DNA from 3 places in the Bacillus shivajii genome. Region 2 is predicted to be linked to each of the others. Evidence: a T-box and tRNA genes for the amino acid it is inferred to sense, from the RefSeq annotation. Region 2 holds a T-box; the other regions hold tRNA genes.
The links. The T-box of region 2 lies ahead of ileS (isoleucine--tRNA ligase). A T-box ahead of a tRNA ligase gene usually reads a tRNA of that ligase, here a tRNA-Ile.

Region 1 (6,944 bases), 830 kb from region 2:
GGCGGCACCGTATGGAAGGGCCGTCGCTCAACGGATAAAAGCTACCCTGGGGATAACAGGCTAATCTCTCCCAAGAGTCCACATCGACGGGGAGGTTTGGCACCTCGATGTCGGCTCATCGCATCCTGGGGCTGAAGTAGGTCCCAAGGGTTGGGCTGTTCGCCCATTAAAGCGGTACGCGAGCTGGGTTCAGAACGTCGTGAGACAGTTCGGTCCCTATCCGTCGCGGGCGTAGGAAATTTGAGAGGAGCTGTCCTTAGTACGAGAGGACCGGGATGGACACACCGCTGGTGTACCAGTTGTTCTGCCAAGAGCATAGCTGGGTAGCTACGTGTGGACGGGATAAGTGCTGAAAGCATCTAAGCATGAAGCCCCCCTCAAGATGAGATTTCCCATCACGTCAAGTGAGTAAGATCCCTCAGAGATGATGAGGTTGATAGGTCTCATGTGGAAGCGTGGCAACACGTGGAGCTGAGAGATACTAATCGATCGAGGGCTTAACCAAAGTATTACATTAACCTTCAGACCGAAGGTCATCAGTCAAATGTTATCTAGTTTTGAGAGTACAATACTTCTCAATTTCATAAGTCCAGTGACGATAGCGGAGAGGTCACACCCGTTCCCATGCCGAACACGGAAGTTAAGCTCTCCAGCGCCGATGGTAGTTGGGGGCTCTCCCCCTGTGAGAGTAGGACGTTGCTGGGCTTTTTATATGGGGCCTTAGCTCAGCTGGGAGAGCGCCTGCTTTGCACGCAGGAGGTCAGCGGTTCGATCCCGCTAGGCTCCACCAATTGATTTTTATCATTATTTTTGTTTTTATATTGTGGCGGTGTAGCTCAGCTGGCTAGAGCGTACGGTTCATACCCGTGAGGTCGTGGGTTCGACTCCCTCCGCCGCTACCAATATTATACGGAGGAGTACCCAAGTCCGGCTGAAGGGATCGGTCTTGAAAACCGACAGGGGCTTCACGGCCCGCGGGGGTTCGAATCCCTCCTCCTCCGCCATATTTACCTGGTCCCGTGGTGTAGCGGTTAACATGCCTGCCTGTCACGCAGGAGATCGCGGGTTCGATTCCCGTCGGGACCGCCATTTAAATTAGTAGCTGACGAAGAGATTCGCAGTATAAAAAATTGTTTTCTTGACGAGAAACAAGAAGGTCAAGGAAGCAAGTGAGATGACGTTTGAGCGTACTTCTGTACGTGATAAATGGAGTCGAACGTAGCTGACGAAGAGATTCGCAGTTTATCGTCAAGAAAAACGTGGAGGGGTAGCGAAGTGGCTAAACGCGGCGGACTGTAAATCCGCTCCCTCAGGGTTCGGGAGTTCGAATCTCTCCCCCTCCACCATCTTATAGGGGTATAGTTTAATGGTAAAACGAAGGTCTCCAAAACCTTTGATGTGGGTTCGATTCCTACTACCCCTGCCAAATTTAAAATCTTGTGGCGGTTGTGGCGAAGTGGTTAACGCACCGGATTGTGATTCCGGCATTCGTGGGTTCGATTCCCATCAGCCGCCCCATATAATATTTTAAAGGGCTATAGCCAAGCGGTAAGGCATCGGATTTTGATTCCGTGATTCGCAGGTTCGAATCCTGCTAGCCCTGCCATTTATGCGGAAGTAGTTCAGTGGTAGAACACCACCTTGCCAAGGTGGGGGTCGCGAGTTCGAATCTCGTCTTCCGCTCCATAAGCGCCCGTAGCTCAATTGGATAGAGCGTTTGACTACGGATCAAAAGGTTAGGGGTTCGACTCCTCTCGGGCGCGCCATTTTTTAAAATATGCGGGTGTAGTTTAGTGGTAAAACCTCCAGCCGCAAAGCAATACATCATTGAAGTTGCAGCGTGCTGCTTCGACGGATAATTCTCCGAAGCGAAACTTGAAGAGGAAGAAGCAACGTTCAATATTCAGTGTTTACAAACTCTTGGAGTTGTCTCGACGGAAACAGCTACGATAGCTTAGCTAGTAGAGGAAGAGACATGGTAGAGCGTGGTAAGCAATTGAAGTCTTAACAAAATTATATGCGGGTGTAGTTTAGTGGTAAAACCTCAGCCTTCCAAGCTGATGTCGTGAGTTCGATTCTCATCACTCGCTCCATTTTTTTAAATGGGCCTGTAGCTCAGCTGGTTAGAGCGCACGCCTGATAAGCGTGAGGTCGGTGGTTCGAGTCCACTCAGGCCCACCATTCCACAGTAGCTCAGTGGTAGAGCAATCGGCTGTTAACCGATCGGTCGTAGGTTCGAGTCCTACCTGTGGAGCCATTTTTATGGAGAAGTACCCAAGTGGCTGAAGGGGCGCCCCTGCTAAGGGTGTAGGTCGTGTAAGCGGCGCGAGGGTTCAAATCCCTCCTTCTCCGCCATTATTATTAAATTGTAAAAAGGCCCGTTGGTCAAGTGGTTAAGACACCGCCCTTTCACGGCGGTAACAGGGGTTCGAATCCCCTACGGGTCACCATTTTCATTAATAAATAGAATAGATTAGAAGAAACATCAACGCAAATACTGCGAGCCATTAGCTCAGTTACGAGCATTTACATCACGAAACCGCTGCGAGTTGTTTCGACGCATTAGGCATCGAAGACAAGCTAGCAGAGGAAGAAACAGGTACGACAACGAAGTGTTACATCGTCCGTAAGCTTCATGAGATATCATCATCGCAAACACTGCGAGCCATTAGCTCAGTTACGAGCATTTACATCACGAAACCGCTGCGAGTTGTTTCGACGCATTAGGCATCGAAGACAAGCTAGCAGAGGAAGAAACAGGTACGACAACGAAGTGTTACATCGTCCGTAAGCTTGATGAGATAACATCATCGCAAATACTGCGAGCCATTAGCTCAGTTGGTAGAGCATCTGACTTTTAATCAGAGGGTCGAAGGTTCGAGTCCTTCATGGCTCACCATTTTTTTTAGACTTGTATTGAACAGGTCTTTTTATTTTGTCTAAAAATGTAGTAATCCTTCTAATTGATCACCATATATTTCAAGTACTTTTAACCCCTCCTATTAATAATCTTCTACATATATCGATCCAATTTTTTTAAAGTTCAATTTTTTCCTTTAACTCTTTCTTTATACATTCTTCTGTTAGTCATATTTACACACATGCCATTTTATATTTTCTGTATTTCTATGAATTGTTTAAGAGTATTCACATGTTTTAATCGTTACGTCTCGGGGAGTGATCACTTTCCTTTTCTAGGTGTGAAGAGTCAGGTCAAGGTATTAAAAGTGTTGGCCGTAGTATTGAATCAATGATGAATGAAAAAGTAACCGTTCTTCATTTATCATAAAACGCTTCCCCCTTTTGACTAAGGTCATAAGGGGGTTTTCTTTTAAGCATTAGGAACGCTGAATATCATATTTATTAATAGTGGCTTTGATTTATGGGAAGAGGTGGGATATTCAATATGTCAGAAGAAAAAAGAGAATGTGATGGTCATTTTCAGTGTGAATTTCCAAAACGTATCAATCAAATCAGTAGTCAGTTCCTTTATAAATTGTTTGAAAAAAAAGATAATGTATTAATTAGTCCTTATAGTTTGATTGAAGCACTAATGATGACGTTAGTTGGTACAAAGGGAGAAACGAAAAATGAGCTTCTAGAAACTATAGGGTTAATTAAAATTAAGGAAGAGGAAATCTTTCAGTTTTATAAAGACTATCATAAAAGGTTAAAGAATGAAGAAACGATTGAAGTTACTGTAGCAAATTCATTATGGATGAGAGAAGAAAATGAATTTTTTCAAGGGTTTAAACAGATACTTGAGAAACAATTTGAAGCAAAAATTGATTATTTAACAACGAAGGAATCGATTAATAATTGGGTGAGGGAGCAAACTGCTGGGAAAATAAGAGATATGGTAGATACAATTGATGAAAGTACGCTGATGCTTTTACTAAATGCTGTGTATTTCTATGGAGAGTGGAGCAAACCGTTTGACCGTGATCTCACATCAACAGAACGGTTTACAACAAGTGAAGGTATAAGTGTTGAAATTCCTTTTATGCTTAAAAGAGATTACATCATGTATAAAAAGACGGAAAAATATGAGACTGTCCGTCTTTTTTATGGGGATCAGCGTAGTTTTTGTATGGATTTACTACTTCCTCGGGAGAAAGAGAAGTTGCGTGACATAATAAAAGAGATATCCAATAAAGATGTAAAGTGGGAAGTACCAAATGAAGAGAGCTATGGGGTAATAAAAGTTCCGAAGTTTTCAATCGCGGTAGAGCATCAGTTGAAGGATATGTTAATAGATCTTGGGGTGAAGAAAGCATTTGATCCATCAGAAGCAGACTTTTCTGGCATTGCATCTATACCACCGAACCTTTATATTAATGAAGTGAAATCGAAAGCGTTTATTGAACTTAATGAGGAAGGAACAGAAGCTGCGGCAGTAACTTCTGTAGAAGTAAGAGGAGGAGGTGAACAAGAAGTATTTAACTTAGCATTTAACCATCCATTTCTTTTTCGAATATGTGACTGCACAAATGAAACGGTACATTTTGTAGGATATGTTGCAAACCCAAGAAACCAAGGATGAAATAACTTAAGATGAAAAAGGTGTTTCCGGATAAATTCCAGAAACACCTTTTGTACATTTACTTAAAAGCCACCTAAAAAGTCTTCTTCTGTCATTTCTTGAGCATTATTCATGACTTCTTCAGGGACTTGTAAATCATTTAATTCATTGAACCGACTTAAAGTAAGGTGTGATGTTTGTTCCATTGTCATCGACTCACCTTCAATTTCCATGGTCAGCTCCATGTGAATGTTCGCTTCAGTTTGGTAATTCGTTTCTTTATCGATAAAGATTTCATACTCTAACTGATGAATCTCAATATCGGACCAAATGTCATGGAACATCTCATCGAGTCCTTCTCCAGCCATGCCGCCAATTTGTTCAGCGAATGTCTCCATATCAGCACCTTCGCCTTTTAAACGAATGACATAATGACCGTCTGTTTCTTCTAGGCTTAGTTCTGAAATGTGATCTTTAAATGGCTTTATTTGTTCTTCAGGACTTAATTGTGCATCTGTTAAGCTTAAGAATTCATCCATTAATGATTCAGGGAATTTTGCCCACTCTCCTACGAAAGGATCCTCAATGAAAAAGCCGTCTTCCTCAGAGAAGTAAGAGTCATATTCGAATGACATATCCATTCCCATCCCCATGTCACCGAGATCTAGACTTGTTTTCTGAAAGAATGTTAATGGCTCTAAAAGTAAATCCATTTCGATCATTGTATCAAAATCCATTGCTTCGTTTTCATCAATGACCATACTTTGTGTTGAATCCATATTCATAGAATAGCTTGTTAAGCCTTCCATTGCTTCAATAGAGTCATTCAATACACTTTCGACATCATTTACTGTTTCTTCATCATTACATGCTGCCAAGAACATTGTCGTGGCTGCAGCAACTAGCATTACACTTTTTTTCATGTGTTTACCTCCAAGATTCATTTAGCTTTATTTAAGTCCCATTTAAATTTACGTTACCATTGGAGAAAAGTTTCGTGAAAATTAGTTTCATATTTTCAAAGACGTTTCCTTCAAAGGGAGTACTTAATCCCTTTCATATGTTCGAATGCCTTTTAATCGTTCATATGACCAATAGTAACTAAACCGTGGATCGACGATTGATACGCCTTCATCTTTTCGAACGACAAGTAATTGTCCATCTCCTAAGTGAAGAGCTGGTAGTATATAACCTTTGTCTGATTCAAAGAAAAAAATATCTCCTGTTTGTTCTTCGCCAAGCTTTACAGGGGCACCATATTTCCACTGTTTTTTTGCAGTACGAGGGAAATTACGGTCATGTTGTTTCATGATGTAGTACGTAAGTCCAGAATAGTTAAATCCTTGATCTGGTTTTTCCCCATTTTTCGTGTATGGCAGGTTCAGTAGTGTTGAGGCCGTACCAATGATAGGGTCGTTTACATTCAGCTGTATATGATCGAATCGCTTCACGCCCGTAAAATGTTTCATCCATGCGTCACCTAAATAGGAGATGGTTGTTTCTCCTTCTTCAGCGCTAGCATGGATAAAATAGTTGTCACCTAAGTAAATACCGGTGTGGGAAATCCCTTCTTGCCATGTACCAGAAAAATAAAGAACATCCCCTGGTTTAGCGTCGTCTAAAGGTATTTCTTTCCCTACTTTCCATTGCTGGTAAGTTATGCGAGGCAGATGAACATTCAATTCTTCAAAGGCATGTTGCACTAAAAAAGAGCAATCAAATGCGGCTAAGGTGTCCCCAGTTAAAAGATATGGACGATGGAGCATGCGCAATGCTTCTCTTATTGCTGGATGGTCATGGTTTTTATAAGTGGAAGGAGAAAGCCTCTTTTTTTCCTCTTCAGATAACCTTCTTGCTTCAAGGAACCTCTTTTTGTATGAGTTATTTCTAGTGAGGCTCCTAAGCTCAACACCATGGCGAGTGGCAACAATGAACTCGTCATTATTTAAATAAACAGCCGAGAATAACCCTTTCTCTCCTTTGAAAAACAGTAAGTCGCCTTCTTGTAACTCCTGAGTGGAAACGTGCTCCCCAAGCTCGCGCTGCAGTTCAACACGTCTAGAAAGCAGCACTCCTTCAACTTCACGGAACAAATATTGAACAAGCGTTCCTGAAGAGAAACCTTCTTTCGGTGTTGTTCCATTTAGTTTAAATGGGCTGTCGAGCACTTTTTGGGCATGGTGATGATAAGAGTGGTCTTCGATCGAGAGAAAAGCGTCATTCGTTTCGTCATAGACAATGTTTATAGCTTCGTATGCTGGCATAAATAAAAGGAAAAGTGCAAAAACTGCTATTATTGTTCGCATCGTTATACCTTCCTCATTCGTACGGTAAATGGGAGCTAAAATGCCAATTACTATCCATTTTACCGATATAGTAAGTAAAAAGAAAGAATCCTTTAGACTTATTTTTTATCATTCGT
Region 2 (6,944 bases):
GTAACTTGATTTTCAAGTTGCTCTTTTTTCTTGCATAGTGACTACCTGAAAATAATTACTTATGTTTGCCAGCTTATATGCTCGCTTTAACCTCTAGGCACGAGTGCGACATCCGTTCTAGCTTCGCTTCGCTTGCATTCACGGTGTCTTCTTTGCACCCCAGGGCACAAGTGCGACATCCGTTCATGCTTCACTTCGCTTGCATTCACGGTGTCTTCTTTGCACCCCAGGGCACAAGTGCGACATCCGTTCATGCTTCACTTCGCTTGCATTCACGGTGTCTTCTTTGCCGTGGGCGAGCCGGGGCAACAAACTTTAATAGTGGTAACGAGAAAAAAGAAATAAAGTCAGAAATATCGAAAGAGGTACTTGCATAAAATGTAAGGAATAGGAGGGGACGAGGATGCTAAAAATTTCTGATATCCAATCGAAGGACATCGTTAGCTTATCAGACGGACGGTTGTTAGGTCATATTTCAGACATTGATATTAATTTAGAAACAGGACGCGTTGAAGCGGTAATTTTAGGAGGAGGAAGAATGATGAATCTTTTCGGTAAAGAAGACGAAATCATCATTCCATGGAAAAACATCGTAAAAATCGGATCTGATGTGATCCTTGTTCGTTATCAAGGGTCAGGACAATTACAAGCTTCAACTGACGAAAAAGAGGAAAATTAACCACATTCAATTTTGTCTAGTGGTTAATTTTTCATGAAACCATTGCTTGCGGCGACAAGATTCTTTATGATTAAAGTAGAATATTGTTTTATCATGTAAGTTGGAAGGAGAAGCTCAAGTGTCAGTGAAGAATCAATTACAAAACGTACAAGCATCGATTGAAGAAGCTTGCCAAAAAAGTAACCGCAATGCAGCTGATGTAAACATTGTCGCTGTAACAAAATATGTTTCCATTGATCGAACAAAAGAAGCACTTGAAGCCGGAGTTGAACATATTGGTGAGAACCGTGCTGAAGATGGAATGGCAAAATGGAATGAATTAGGAGATAACGGCATTTGGCATTTTATAGGTAATCTCCAGTCACGTAAAGTAAAAGAAATGATTCATGCTTTTGATTATATTCATTCATTAGACAGAATGTCGTTAGCTAAAGAGGTCCAGAAACGGACACCAGAGGGCGAAAAAAAGAAATGTTTTGTTCAAGTAAATGTATCTGGGGAAAGTTCAAAATCGGGATTGTCAGTTGAGGAGACAATTCCATTTATAAAAGAACTCTGTAAATACAAAGCGATTGAAGTTGTTGGGCTAATGACAATGGCACCGTTTGTTGAAGATGCAGAAGAAGTACGTCCTTACTTTAGAAAGTTACGTGAATTAAAAGAAGAAATTCAACAGATGCAATTACCGCACGCTCCTTGTTCTCACTTGTCCATGGGAATGTCCAATGATTACACAGTGGCAGTTGAAGAAGGAGCTACTTTTATTCGGGTAGGTTCAGCACTTGTAGGTTAATTAACGTATGATGATGGAGTTGAGGTGGAGAGAATGAGTATTAAAAGAAAGTTTAAACGTTTTTTTGAATTAGAAGATGAATATAATGAAGCTGAGTTAGATGAAATGGAAGATATAGAACCTTCTCATACAAAGAAAGAAGTTCGTTTAGAAGACGTAAAGAATGCTCAAAAAGATCAAAAGGGTAATGTTGTTAGTTTATCGAGTATTCAATCACAAGCAAAAGTGATCTTAGTTGAACCTCATAGCTATGATGAAGTTCAAGAAATTGCAGATCATTTAAAAAACCGCAAAGCAGTTGTCATTAATTTACAACGCTTGCCAAGAGATCAAGCAAAACGAATTGTAGATTTTTTAAGTGGCACTGTTTATGCGATTGGTGGAGATATTCAAAAACTCGGAATGAATATTTTCTTATGCACCCCTGATAATGTAGATGTAACAGGGAATATTTCTGAGATGGTAAAAGAGAACAACTTATAGGGTGGTGAAATGAATGTTAGGCACGATTGAAGGTTTAATTATAAATGTTATGACGATTTATTTAGTCTTATGCGTAATCTACATCTTTATGTCTTGGTTTCCAAATGCAAGAGGGACGGGCTTTGGTCAAATAGTCGGAAGGTTAGTAGAGCCTTACTTAGCACCATTTCGTCAAATGATTCCACCACTTGGTATGATCGATATCTCACCAATCGTTGCGATTTTTTCATTAAATTTAGCGATGTATGGCGTACGCTTTTTATTCAGTTTAATAGGGTAACAAGTCTAATAAATAATATAATTCCGGAGTGAGCAAGTATGAGTATTTATGATCACTTTCGAAAGGACGAGCATCCGTTTGTTGACCAAGTAATAGAATGGAAATCAATTGTAATCGAACAGTATCGTCCAAAGCTCACTGATTTTCTTGACCCACGACAACAAGCGATTGTTTCTAGTATTTTCGGTGAAAACGATGATGTGAAATATTCTTTTTGGGGCGGACACGAAAAGACTGAACGAAAAAGAGTGCTTGTATACCCTTCATATTATTCTCCTAATGAAGAGGATTATGAAATGAAATTATTTCATGTCGAATATCCTCACAAATTTATTACGATTGAACATCGTCAAATATTAGGAGCATTGATGAATATTGGGGTAATAAGGGAAAAATTTGGCGATATTTTATCTAATGGAACATCATATCAAATCGTCGTTGCTAAAGAAGTGGCTGACTTTGTTGAATGGAATTTAACAGCTGTTGGGAAAGCAAAAATAACGTTAACAGAGATTGAGCAAAGTGAAATGATTGAACCAAAAGCTGAATACCAATTTTCCCAAGTTACAGTGTCATCTTTAAGGTTAGATGTCGTCATTGCTGAAGCGTATCGACAGTCAAGGTCAAAGGTTAAACCGATGATTGAAGGTAGCTTAATAAAAGTAAATTGGAAAACAGTTGAAGATCCTAGTTACCAATTACAAGAACACGACGTGTTATCTGTTAGAGGGAAAGGTCGATGTTTCATTTCAAGTTGTGAAGGTCAGACGAAAAAAGGAAAATGGCGTTTGACAATTGGATTTCCTAAATAAATTATTTTGTCATACAAGCAGGAACTTAAATGGACCTTGTCGAAATACGTGTACATATCTATTTCTGTTGGGTAATATTTAATTATATATATTTTCTTTAAAACAAGTTGGAGGTGGCTTCTATATGCCGTTAACACCATTAGATATTCATAATAAAGAATTTACTCGTGGTTTTCGTGGGTACGATGAAGATGAAGTGAATGAATTTTTAGACCAAGTCATTAAAGATTATGAAATTGTGATTCGAGAGAAAAAAGATTTACAAGATCGTGTTTATGAATTAGAAGAAAAGCTTAAACACTTCTCAAACATAGAAACGACATTAAATAAATCTATTTTAGTTGCACAAGAGACTGCTGAAGATGTAAGACGAAATGCAGAAAAAGAAGCGAAGCTCATAATAAAAGAGTCTGAAAAAAATGCAGACAGAATTGTTAATGAAGCATTGTCAAAATCTAGAAAGATTGCATTAGAAATCGAAGAACTTAAAAAACAGTCGTCTGTTTATCGCACTCGTTTTAAAATGTTGTTAGAAGCACAATTAGAAATGTTAAATAATGATGAGTGGGATAAGCTAAGCGAATTTACAGAAGAAGAAGAAGAAGGTACAAACGAATCTTTTGAGAATGTCAAAGGATAATCTTGACGCTTAAATCATCTTTATCATATACTTTTATAAGCAATTTAAAATTATTAGTTTGAATTTCGTTTTATCTGGTCAAAATGTTAATAACTTTAAGACGTTGATAGGGACAGTACTTTTTATCGTTTTGCTAAAGCGAGCCAGAGTTGGTGAGAGTCTGGTGCAAATGTAAAAAGGAAGATCACCCTTGAGTTACACACTGAAAATGTCAATGAGTAGGATGTGTCGGTTCATTTACCGTTATGAAATGCTGAAGTGAACAGCTCGTTTAGTCATATAAGCTGTTTATAAGGGTGGTACCGCGGGTTCCTTCTCGTCCCTTTTTGTGGATGAGAAGGTTTTTTTGTTTTTTTGCCAGAATGCGGAAATATAAAGGAGGATGTTACAAATGGAATACAAAGATACATTATTAATGCCAAAAACAGAATTCCCAATGCGCGGGAATTTGCCAAATCGTGAACCAAAAATGCAGGAAGAATGGCACGAACAAGAAATCTACAATAAAGTGCAAGAAAGAACGAAAGGAAGACCGGTGTTTGTTTTACATGATGGACCTCCATACGCAAACGGAGACATTCATATGGGGCATGCATTAAACAAAATCTTGAAAGATTTTATCGTTCGTTATAAGTCGATGTCGGGGTTCCATGCACCGTATGTGCCAGGATGGGATACTCATGGCCTTCCAATTGAGACGGCCTTAACGAAAAAAGGGAAAGTAGATCGTAAAAAGCTTAGCGTTGCAGAATTCCGTCAAAAGTGTGAGGAATATGCATTAAACCAAATTGACAGTCAAAGAGAGCAATTTAAGCGTCTAGGTGTTCGTGGTGATTGGGATAACCCATATGTAACATTAAACCCTGAATACGAGGCACAACAAATTCGTGTATTTGGCGAAATGGCGAAACGTGGCTATATTTACAAAGGGAAAAAGCCTGTATATTGGTCACCATCTTCAGAATCTGCGTTAGCGGAAGCGGAAATCGAGTATCATGACAAACGTTCCCCATCGATTTACGTTGCATTTGATGTGAAAGACGGTCGAGGCGTATTAGATGGAGATGAAAAATACGTCATCTGGACAACAACTCCATGGACAATTCCAGCAAACTTAGCGATTGCACTTCACCCAGAATTAACGTACGCAGTCGTAAATGTTAATAACAATAAATACATTGTTGCAGAAGGACTCGTTGAACAGCTAGTTGAAGAATTTGAGTGGACAGACCACGAAGTTGTGAAAACATATAAAGGTGCTGAACTAGAAAAAACGGTTGCGAAACATCCGTTTTATGAAAGAGATTCCTTAGTTATTTTAGGTGAACACGTCACTTTAGAAGCTGGAACTGGCTGTGTTCATACAGCACCAGGTCACGGTGAAGACGACTATATCGTCGGACAACAATACGGCTTAGACGTTTTATGTCCAGTTAACGATAAAGGTGTATTTACTGAAGAAGCACCAATGTTTGATGGGCTGTTTTATGATGCCGCCAACAAACCAATTACTGAAAAGCTTGATGAAGTTGGGTCACTTCTTAAATTAAACTTTATGACACATTCTTACCCGCACGATTGGAGAACGAAAAAACCAGTTATTTTCCGTGCGACAGCACAATGGTTTGCGTCAATTAAAGACTTCCGTGAAGAATTATTAAAAGAGATCCAAGACGTTGAATGGTTACCAAAATGGGGAGAAACTCGTTTATTCAATATGGTTCGTGACCGAGGAGACTGGTGTATTTCACGTCAACGTGCTTGGGGTGTACCAATTCCGATTTTCTATGGTGAAAATGACGAACCGATCATTACGGACGAAACGATCGAACATGTTTCAAATCTATTCCGTGAACATGGTTCTAACATCTGGTTTGAATGGGAAACGAAAGACCTTCTACCAGAAGGCTTCACTTCTGAACATAGTCCAAATGGTGAATTCACAAAAGAAATGGATATTATGGACGTTTGGTTCGATTCTGGATCTTCACATCAGTCCGTGTTAGAAGAAAGAGATGATCTTGTTCGTCCGGCTGATCTTTACTTAGAAGGTTCAGACCAATATCGTGGCTGGTTTAACTCATCCTTATCGACAGCCGTAGCTGTAACAGGGAAGGCACCTTACAAAGCCGTATTAAGCCATGGTTTTACATTAGATGGTGAAGGACGCAAAATGAGTAAATCATTAGGGAATGTTATTATTCCGGATAAAGTGATGAAGCAACTAGGTGCCGATATTTTACGTTTATGGGTCGCTTCTGTTGATTATCAAGCAGATGTTCGTGTATCAGATAACATCTTGAAACAAGTTGCAGAAGTATATCGTAAAATTCGTAATACGTTCCGCTTCTTACTCGGAAACGTTCATGATTTTAATCCTGAAACGAACACAGTAGCCTTTGAAGATTTATCTGAACTAGACCAATACATGCTTGTGAAACTAAATGATTTAGTGAAAGAAGTAAAAGGCAGCTATGAAGACTACCAATTTGCATCTGTATATAACAGAATCCATAACTTCTGTACAATTGAGTTGAGTTCATTCTATATGGATATTGCAAAAGATACATTATATATCCAACATGCAGATCACCCTGACCGACGTGGTATTCAAACGGTCATGTATGAAACGTTAATGACGTTAACTAAGCTAATTGCACCAATTTTATCGCATACGACAGATGAAGTATGGAAGCACATTCCAAACGTTGATGCAGAGAGTGTTCAATTAACAGATATGCCAGAAGTAAAAACATTTGAACAAACAGAAGCGTTGAAAAATAAGTGGGACCGCTTCATGGAATTACGTGACGATGTCTTAAAAGCATTAGAAGAAGCAAGAAATGAAAAAGGCATTAAGAAAAGTTTACAAGCACACGTTTATTTATATGCCGATGGTAAAGACAAAGAGCTTTTAGAAGGTGTGTCAAACTTAAATAAACTATTTATTACATCTCAAGCAACATTAGCTGGAGAGAGAAATGATGCACCAAGTGAAGCAAAGTCATACGAACATCTTCAAGTGAATGTTGACTTTGCAGAAGGCGAAAAGTGCGACCGTTGCTGGATTATCACACCATCACTCGGTAAAAATGAAAACCACCCAACTTTATGTGAAAGTTGTACAGATATCATCGTCAACCATTACGAATAAGGGTAGAGATGCTAATCAAGTGCCTGGTTCTCCTGAGGAGAAGCTAGGCACTTTTTTATAAGTAGTTCCGTTTAAAGGGAGAAAACCGAAAATAACAACTCAT
Region 3 (6,944 bases), 2.2 Mb from region 2:
GGGGACCTTAGCTGATGGTCTGGGCTGTTTCCCTCTTGACTACGGATCTTAGCACTCGCAGTCTGACTCCCGAGGATAAGTATTTGGCATTCGGAGTTTGACTGAATTCGGTAATCCTGTGGGGACCCCTAGTCCAATCAGTGCTCTACCTCCAATACTCTTCCCTCGAGGCTAGCCCTAAAGCTATTTCGGGGAGAACCAGCTATTTCCGAGTTCGATTGGCATTTCACCCCTACCCACACCTCATCCCCTCACTTTTCAACGTGAGTGGGTTCGGGCCTCCATCCAGTGTTACCTGGACTTCACCCTGGACATGGGTAGATCACACGGTTTCGGGTCTACAACCACGTACTCATTCGCCCTATTCAGACTCGCTTTCGCTGCGGCTCCGTCTCTTCAACTTAACCTTGCACGTAATCGTAACTCGCCGGTTCATTCTACAAAAGGCACGCCGTCACCCATTAACGGGCTCCGACTACTTGTAGGCACACGGTTTCAAGATCTCTTTCACTCCCCTCCCGGGGTGCTTTTCACCTTTCCCTCACGGTACTGGTTCACTATCGGTCACTAGGGAGTATTTAGCCTTGGGAGATGGTCCTCCCAGATTCCGACGGGGTTTCACGTGTCCCGCCGTACTCAGGATCCACTCCGGAGGAAACGAAGTTTCGACTACAGGGCTTTTACCTTGTCCCGCGGACCTTTCCAGGTCGCTTCATCTACTCCGTTTCTTTGTAACTCCGTATGGAGTGTCCTACAACCCCAAGAGGCAAGCCTCTTGGTTTGGGCTAGTTCCGTTTCGCTCGCCGCTACTCAGGAAATCGCATTTGCTTTCTCTTCCTCTGGGTACTAAGATGTTTCAGTTCCCCAGGTCTGCCTTCTCATACCCTATGTATTCAGGTATGGATACCACCTCATTACAGGTGGTGGGTTCCCCCATTCGGAAATCTCCGGATCAAAGCTTACTTACAGCTCCCCGGAGCATATCGGTGTTCGTCCCGTCCTTCTTCGGCTCCTAGTGCCAAGGCATTCGCCGTGCGCCCTTTCTAGCTTAACCATTTTACTGCAGATCACCTTCGGATTTCTGCGTCAACTGCGCGCCTCATCATCCTCACGTACCAAAAATGTACGTTCCGGGGATTCGTCGCTTGTTTCCTTGAACTCCTTGGTGCTCTTTGTAAAACCAACTTTCTCAATTGGTTCCATCTGCGTATATGGCGTCAAATTAACCTTCTAAGACACTCGGTTGTACTCTGTCGAATCCATTACTGAATTCGTTTCAAACAACCGGTGAAGATCAATCAGTCTTAATCTGTTATCTAGTTTTCAAAGAACAATTTGCTGCAGATGATCGTCGCTCTTCTTCGTCAGCTTGATCTTCTCTGCAAAGCTATCTATCTTGAGAGACAAAAAAAAATAAACCTCTCAAAACTAAACAAAAAGCGCAAACGATCGATAAAGTAATGAGCTAATAGCTCCTTAGAAAGGAGGTGATCCATCCCCACCTTCCGGTAGGGATACCTTGTTACGACTTCACCCCAATCACCTGTCCCACCTTCGGCGGCTGGCTCCAAAAGGTTACCGCACCGACTTCGGGTGTTACAAGCTCTCGTGGTGTGACGGGCGGTGTGTACAAGGCCCGGGAACGTATTCACCGCGGCATGCTGATCCGCGATTACTAGCAATTCCGGCTTCATGCAGGCGAGTTGCAGCCTGCAATCCGAACTGAGAATGGCTTTATGGGATTCGCTCAACCTCGCGGTCTCGCTGCCCTTTGTACCATCCATTGTAGCACGTGTGTAGCCCAGGTCATAAGGGGCATGATGATTTGACGTCATCCCCACCTTCCTCCGGTTTGTCACCGGCAGTCACCTTAGAGTGCCCAACTAAATGCTGGCAACTAAGGTCAAGGGTTGCGCTCGTTGCGGGACTTAACCCAACATCTCACGACACGAGCTGACGACAACCATGCACCACCTGTCACTCTGTCCCCCGAAGGGGAAAGCCCTATCTCTAGGGTTGTCAGAGGATGTCAAGACCTGGTAAGGTTCTTCGCGTTGCTTCGAATTAAACCACATGCTCCACTGCTTGTGCGGGCCCCCGTCAATTCCTTTGAGTTTCAGCCTTGCGGCCGTACTCCCCAGGCGGAGTGCTTAATGTGTTAACTTCGGCACTAAGGGCATCGAAACCCCTAACACCTAGCACTCAACGTTTACGGCGTGGACTACCAGGGTATCTAATCCTGTTTGCTCCCCACGCTTTCGCGCCTCAGCGTCAGTTGTAGGCCAGAAAGTCGCCTTCGCCACTGGTGTTCCTCCACATATCTACGCATTTCACCGCTACACGTGGAATTCCACTTTCCTCTCCTACACTCAAGTCCCCCAGTTTCCAATGACCCTCCACGGTTGAGCCGTGGGCTTTCACATCAGACTTAAGAGACCGCCTGCGCGCGCTTTACGCCCAATAATTCCGGACAACGCTTGCCCCCTACGTATTACCGCGGCTGCTGGCACGTAGTTAGCCGGGGCTTTCTGGTTAGGTACCGTCAAGGTGCCGCCCTATTCGAACGGCACTTGTTCTTCCCTAACAACAGAGCTTTACAATCCGAAGACCGTCATCACTCACGCGGCGTTGCACCGTCAGGCTTTCGCCCATTGCGGATGATTCCCTACTGCTGCCTCCCGTAGGAGTCTGGACCGTGTCTCAGTTCCAGTGTGGCCGATCACCCTCTCAGGTCGGCTACGCATCGTCGCCTTGGTAAGCTCTTACCTCACCAACTAGCTAATGCGCCGCGGGCCCATCTTACAGTGTTAGGATAAATCCCAACTTTTACAATAGAGTCATGCGACTCTATTGGTCATCTGGTATTAGCCCCGGTTTCCCGGAGTTATCCCAGTCTGTAAGGCAGGTTGCCCACGTGTTACTCACCCGTCCGCCGCTGACCTCATAAAAGTAAACTTTTAATTGGTCCGCTCGACTTGCATGTATTAGGCACGCCGCCAGCGTTCGTCCTGAGCCAGGATCAAACTCTCCAATAAATTGTGATGAAAAAATCATCTTAAGAGTTTAATGTCTCTGACATCAAAAAAAAAAAAAAAAAAAAAAAAAAAAAAAAAATTCATTGACGGGATATTTTTATATCCCATTTCGCTTGGCTTTTTGTTTAGTTTTCAAAGGTCAATATATGGTGGGCCTGAGTGGACTCGAACCACCGACCTCACGCTTATCAGGCGTGCGCTCTAACCAGCTGAGCTACAGGCCCTCAAGCAACATTAACTACTATATCATCGATAAGATAATGATGCAAGAGTTATTTTAAAATAATTTTCATGGAGCGGGTGATGAGAATCGAACTCACGACATCAGCTTGGAAGGCTGAGGTTTTACCACTAAACTACACCCGCATATATTATAAATGACTACCTTATTATAAAACACTGAAATATCCTGGTCGGGAAGACAGGATTTGAACCTGCGACCCCTTGGTCCCAAACCAAGTGCTCTGCCAAGCTGAGCTACTTCCCGTATTATTTTTCGGATTAGCGCTGACAACTGATAAGAGATAGTTAATGGCGCGCCCGAGAGGAGTCGAACCCCTAACCTTTTGATCCGTAGTCAAACGCTCTATCCAATTGAGCTACGGGCGCCTATATTAGGCTGTTATATAAAATGGTGCGGTCGAGAGGATTTGAACCTCCACGGGGTCGCCCCCACTAGGCCCTCAACCTAGCGCGTCTGCCGTTCCGCCACGACCGCAACAAATGAAAGATTATTATAATGGTGCGGGTGGAGGGAGTCGAACCCCCACGCCCGAAGGCACTAGATCCTAAGTCTAGCGCGTCTGCCAATTCCGCCACACCCGCACACTAAAATAAAAAAAATGGCGGTCCCGACGGGAATCGAACCCGCGATCTCCTGCGTGACAGGCAGGCATGTTAACCGCTACACCACGGGACCACACTATTTGACGTCTATTATATTTAATTAATGGTGGAGGATGGCGGGCTCGAACCACCGACCCCTTGCTTGTAAGGCAAGTGCTCTCCCAACTGAGCTAATCCTCCCTATTTGTTTGAAATAAGCGGCGAATCTCTTTGTCAGATGCGCTCACTCACATCCTCACGTATGTGGTATACGCTCCAGTGCTCGTTCCCTTTCTTCCTCGACCTTCTTGCTTCTTTCAAACAAAACGATCTGCATAAGGGGCGGCGAATCTCTTTGTCAGATGCGCTCACTCACATCCTCATGTATACGAGACTTTGAAAAAACTAATGGTGACCCGTAGGGGATTCGAACCCCTGTTACCGCCGTGAAAGGGCGGTGTCTTAACCACTTGACCAACGGGCCTAATATTTAATGGCGGAGAAGGAGGGATTTGAACCCTCGCGCCGCTCACACGACCTACTCCCTTAGCAGGGGAGCCCCTTCAGCCACTTGGGTACTTCTCCATAAGAATGGCTCCACAGGTAGGACTCGAACCTACGACCGATCGGTTAACAGCCGATTGCTCTACCACTGAGCTACTGTGGAATATTGTTAGTGTTTTTTTGCGACTTTTATATCTTACACAATCAACAAGATTATGTCAACTGTTTTTTTACGGAGTCGCATTCTCTCTTAATTATATTTATCTGCTTACTTTTAGCTTGTCCCATTTATTAAGGAACAAAAATGAGTAAGGACTTCCCCCAAAAAAAGAAATGGCTCCACAGGTAGGACTCGAACCTACGACCGATCGGTTAACAGCCGATTGCTCTACCACTGAGCTACTGTGGAATAATAACGACAATTATTATTTTAAACAAAGATAATATTAATGTCAAACCCACGTTACTGTAGTTGTTCACTTCCTTAATGTTGTTGGTAGGCTCTCTTGATGAGATTTATATAATAGCATAGAGATTTAATAAAAATCAACTTTTTATCCAGAAATCGTTTTAACAATTTTTAACTTTCCTTTACACTTCCCACAAACATACTTCTTCGTATCTATTCTTCTTTTCCTTTTATAGATTAAATCACAAGAAGTACATTGGTACATATGAATGACCTTAGATTTTTTCCGAGTCCCAGGGAGTGTTTGACAATGCCTCGAGCCACCAACCGCTTTTAGCAAATTTTTAAACTCTCTATCTTTATGCATGTACCCTTTTCCTTCAATGTGTAAGTGGTAATGGCAAAGTTCATGCTTAATGATTTTTACTAACTCTTCATATCCGAAGTGTTCATAATGCTTTGGGTTGATCTCAATATGGTGATCTGCTAATGAGTAACGCCCCCCTGTTGTTCTTAACCTATTATTAAAATATGCATCATGCTGGAACGGCTTATTAAATGAATTTACCGATATCTGTTCAACTAACTGTTGTAATTGTTCATTATTCACTTCCTAGACACCCTCCTTTCCCAAGCCCACTTCAATACTTCAGTATCTATACTCCGCTATTTACAGCTTGTAAATATTACGTTCTTGTTATATCTTCATCAATTTGAAAACAAGGACAATCCTTCGAACATATATTAATTAATACTATCCGAACTATCATTTAATACGAACGAAAGGAGGTTACTTTATGCCCTCTTGGCTACGCAACCAATTACAAGAGGCCTATCAGCGTAAGGACCTGCGTAGAATCCGGATTTTAAACCAATGTTGGTTTTATTATAAAAGATCCACGCCATACTCGTCATCTAAATCACAATAAGATACTACTATAGAAATTTTTTAAGTTCTAATCTTTGATTGCCGAGCCTATAGGCGTTACTAGAACCATAGTTGAACTTATACACTTTAAAATTTTCACAGCGTCGAGTATTTTCTTACCAAAAGATTTGTAGATTCTTAACGATTTTAAAAAAGAGGGGATCCCCCCCTCTTTCCCAAGTTAGCCATTTGTCAGTTGCTTTTCCGGTTTTAACATCGTTAAGGCAATTCGTCCCTTTTTCATATCGACATCATCAACCCATACAGTAACAACGTCACCGACAGAGACAATTTCCATCGGATGTTTTACAAAGCGGTTGGCTAGCTTTGATATGTGGACAAGTCCATCTTCTTTTACACCAATATCTACAAATGCTCCAAAGTCAACAACATTTCTTATCGTCCCTTGTAACTCCATTCCCTTTGAGAGGTCATCCATTGATAACACATCAGTTTTAAGAACAGGCTTTGGAACATCCTCACGTGGATCACGCCCAGGTCTAGATAATGCATCAAGAATGTCTTGAAGCGTTGGAATACCTACACCGTATTTGTCAGCAAGTTCATTCACATTCAATTGCTCTATTCTTTCCTTAATATCAGTTGTCCCTAAATCCTCTTCCTTAATACTTAAGTCTTTCATGATTTCCTTTGTAACGGAATAACTTTCTGGGTGAATGCTTGTACGGTCTAGCGGTTGGTCACCATCAATAATCCTTAAGAAACCTATACTTTGTTCATATGTTTTATTCCCTAAACGCGGGACCTTCTTCAATTGTTTTCTATTTATAAACTTTCCTTCTTCTTCTCGGTATTTCACAATATTATTGGCTACGGATTTTGATAAGCCTGAAACATATTGTAATAATGAAGAAGAAGCAGTATTTAAGTTAACTCCTACTTGGTTTACAACTGTTTCAACGACGAAAGTAAGCTGGTCATTTAACTTCGACTGTGTGACGTCATGTTGATATTGACCAACGCCAACTGACTTCGGGTCAATTTTCACGAGCTCTGCAAGCGGATCTTGTATTCTTCTTGCAATAGAAACAGCACTCCGCTCTTCCACTTGTAAATCAGGGAACTCTTCTTTCGCTAATTTTGAAGCAGAATAAACACTCGCTCCCGCTTCATTTACAATTAAATAGTACAATTTACGATCTACTTCCTTCATTAGATCAGCAATAAATTGCTCAGTTTCACGAGATGCCGTACCATTTCCGATCGCAATCATTTCAATTTG

Region 1: it has a tRNA-Ile gene. The T-box ahead of ileS (isoleucine--tRNA ligase) is inferred to sense a tRNA for this amino acid. The anticodon was not compared.
Region 3: it has a tRNA-Ile gene. The T-box ahead of ileS (isoleucine--tRNA ligase) is inferred to sense a tRNA for this amino acid. The anticodon was not compared.

The regions. Positions count from the first base shown of each region.
Region 1 covers NZ_CP084703.1:3,534,711-3,541,654, reverse strand. The annotation lists rRNA gene LGQ02_RS17135 (23S ribosomal RNA) at 1-505, shown strand, start outside; rRNA gene rrf (5S ribosomal RNA) at 589-705, shown strand; tRNA gene LGQ02_RS17125 (tRNA-Ala) at 715-790, shown strand; tRNA gene LGQ02_RS17120 (tRNA-Met) at 826-902, shown strand; tRNA gene LGQ02_RS17115 (tRNA-Ser) at 912-1,004, shown strand; tRNA gene LGQ02_RS17110 (tRNA-Asp) at 1,014-1,089, shown strand; tRNA gene LGQ02_RS17105 (tRNA-Tyr) at 1,262-1,346, shown strand; tRNA gene LGQ02_RS17100 (tRNA-Trp) at 1,353-1,426, shown strand; tRNA gene LGQ02_RS17095 (tRNA-His) at 1,443-1,518, shown strand; tRNA gene LGQ02_RS17090 (tRNA-Gln) at 1,532-1,606, shown strand; tRNA gene LGQ02_RS17085 (tRNA-Gly) at 1,612-1,686, shown strand; tRNA gene LGQ02_RS17080 (tRNA-Arg) at 1,690-1,766, shown strand; tRNA gene LGQ02_RS17075 (tRNA-Gly) at 2,020-2,093, shown strand; tRNA gene LGQ02_RS17070 (tRNA-Ile) at 2,105-2,181, shown strand; tRNA gene LGQ02_RS17065 (tRNA-Asn) at 2,183-2,257, shown strand; tRNA gene LGQ02_RS17060 (tRNA-Ser) at 2,265-2,355, shown strand; tRNA gene LGQ02_RS17055 (tRNA-Glu) at 2,376-2,450, shown strand; tRNA gene LGQ02_RS17050 (tRNA-Lys) at 2,824-2,899, shown strand; gene LGQ02_RS17045 (serpin family protein) at 3,407-4,543, shown strand; gene LGQ02_RS17040 (DUF6612 family protein) at 4,606-5,445, opposite strand; gene LGQ02_RS17035 (C40 family peptidase) at 5,569-6,828, opposite strand.
Region 2 covers NZ_CP084703.1:2,700,912-2,707,855, reverse strand. The annotation lists gene sigG (RNA polymerase sporulation sigma factor SigG) at 1-4, shown strand, start outside; gene LGQ02_RS13205 (YlmC/YmxH family sporulation protein) at 404-679, shown strand; gene LGQ02_RS13200 (YggS family pyridoxal phosphate-dependent enzyme) at 798-1,472, shown strand; gene LGQ02_RS13195 (cell division protein SepF) at 1,506-1,955, shown strand; gene LGQ02_RS13190 (YggT family protein) at 1,969-2,235, shown strand; gene LGQ02_RS13185 (YlmH family RNA-binding protein) at 2,274-3,047, shown strand; gene LGQ02_RS13180 (DivIVA domain-containing protein) at 3,172-3,687, shown strand; T-box leader at 3,782-4,014, shown strand; gene ileS (isoleucine--tRNA ligase) at 4,079-6,841, shown strand.
Region 3 covers NZ_CP084703.1:504,245-511,188, reverse strand. The annotation lists rRNA gene LGQ02_RS02595 (23S ribosomal RNA) at 1-1,054, opposite strand, end outside; rRNA gene LGQ02_RS02590 (16S ribosomal RNA) at 1,481-3,035, opposite strand; tRNA gene LGQ02_RS02585 (tRNA-Ile) at 3,183-3,259, opposite strand; tRNA gene LGQ02_RS02580 (tRNA-Gly) at 3,328-3,401, opposite strand; tRNA gene LGQ02_RS02575 (tRNA-Pro) at 3,446-3,522, opposite strand; tRNA gene LGQ02_RS02570 (tRNA-Arg) at 3,568-3,644, opposite strand; tRNA gene LGQ02_RS02565 (tRNA-Leu) at 3,668-3,753, opposite strand; tRNA gene LGQ02_RS02560 (tRNA-Leu) at 3,776-3,860, opposite strand; tRNA gene LGQ02_RS02555 (tRNA-Asp) at 3,879-3,954, opposite strand; tRNA gene LGQ02_RS02550 (tRNA-Val) at 3,986-4,061, opposite strand; tRNA gene LGQ02_RS02545 (tRNA-Glu) at 4,270-4,344, opposite strand; tRNA gene LGQ02_RS02540 (tRNA-Ser) at 4,355-4,445, opposite strand; tRNA gene LGQ02_RS02535 (tRNA-Asn) at 4,453-4,527, opposite strand; tRNA gene LGQ02_RS02530 (tRNA-Asn) at 4,699-4,773, opposite strand; gene LGQ02_RS02525 (SprT family protein) at 4,919-5,383, opposite strand; gene cmpA (cortex morphogenetic protein CmpA) at 5,571-5,702, shown strand; gene LGQ02_RS02515 (Tex family protein) at 5,883-6,944, opposite strand, start outside.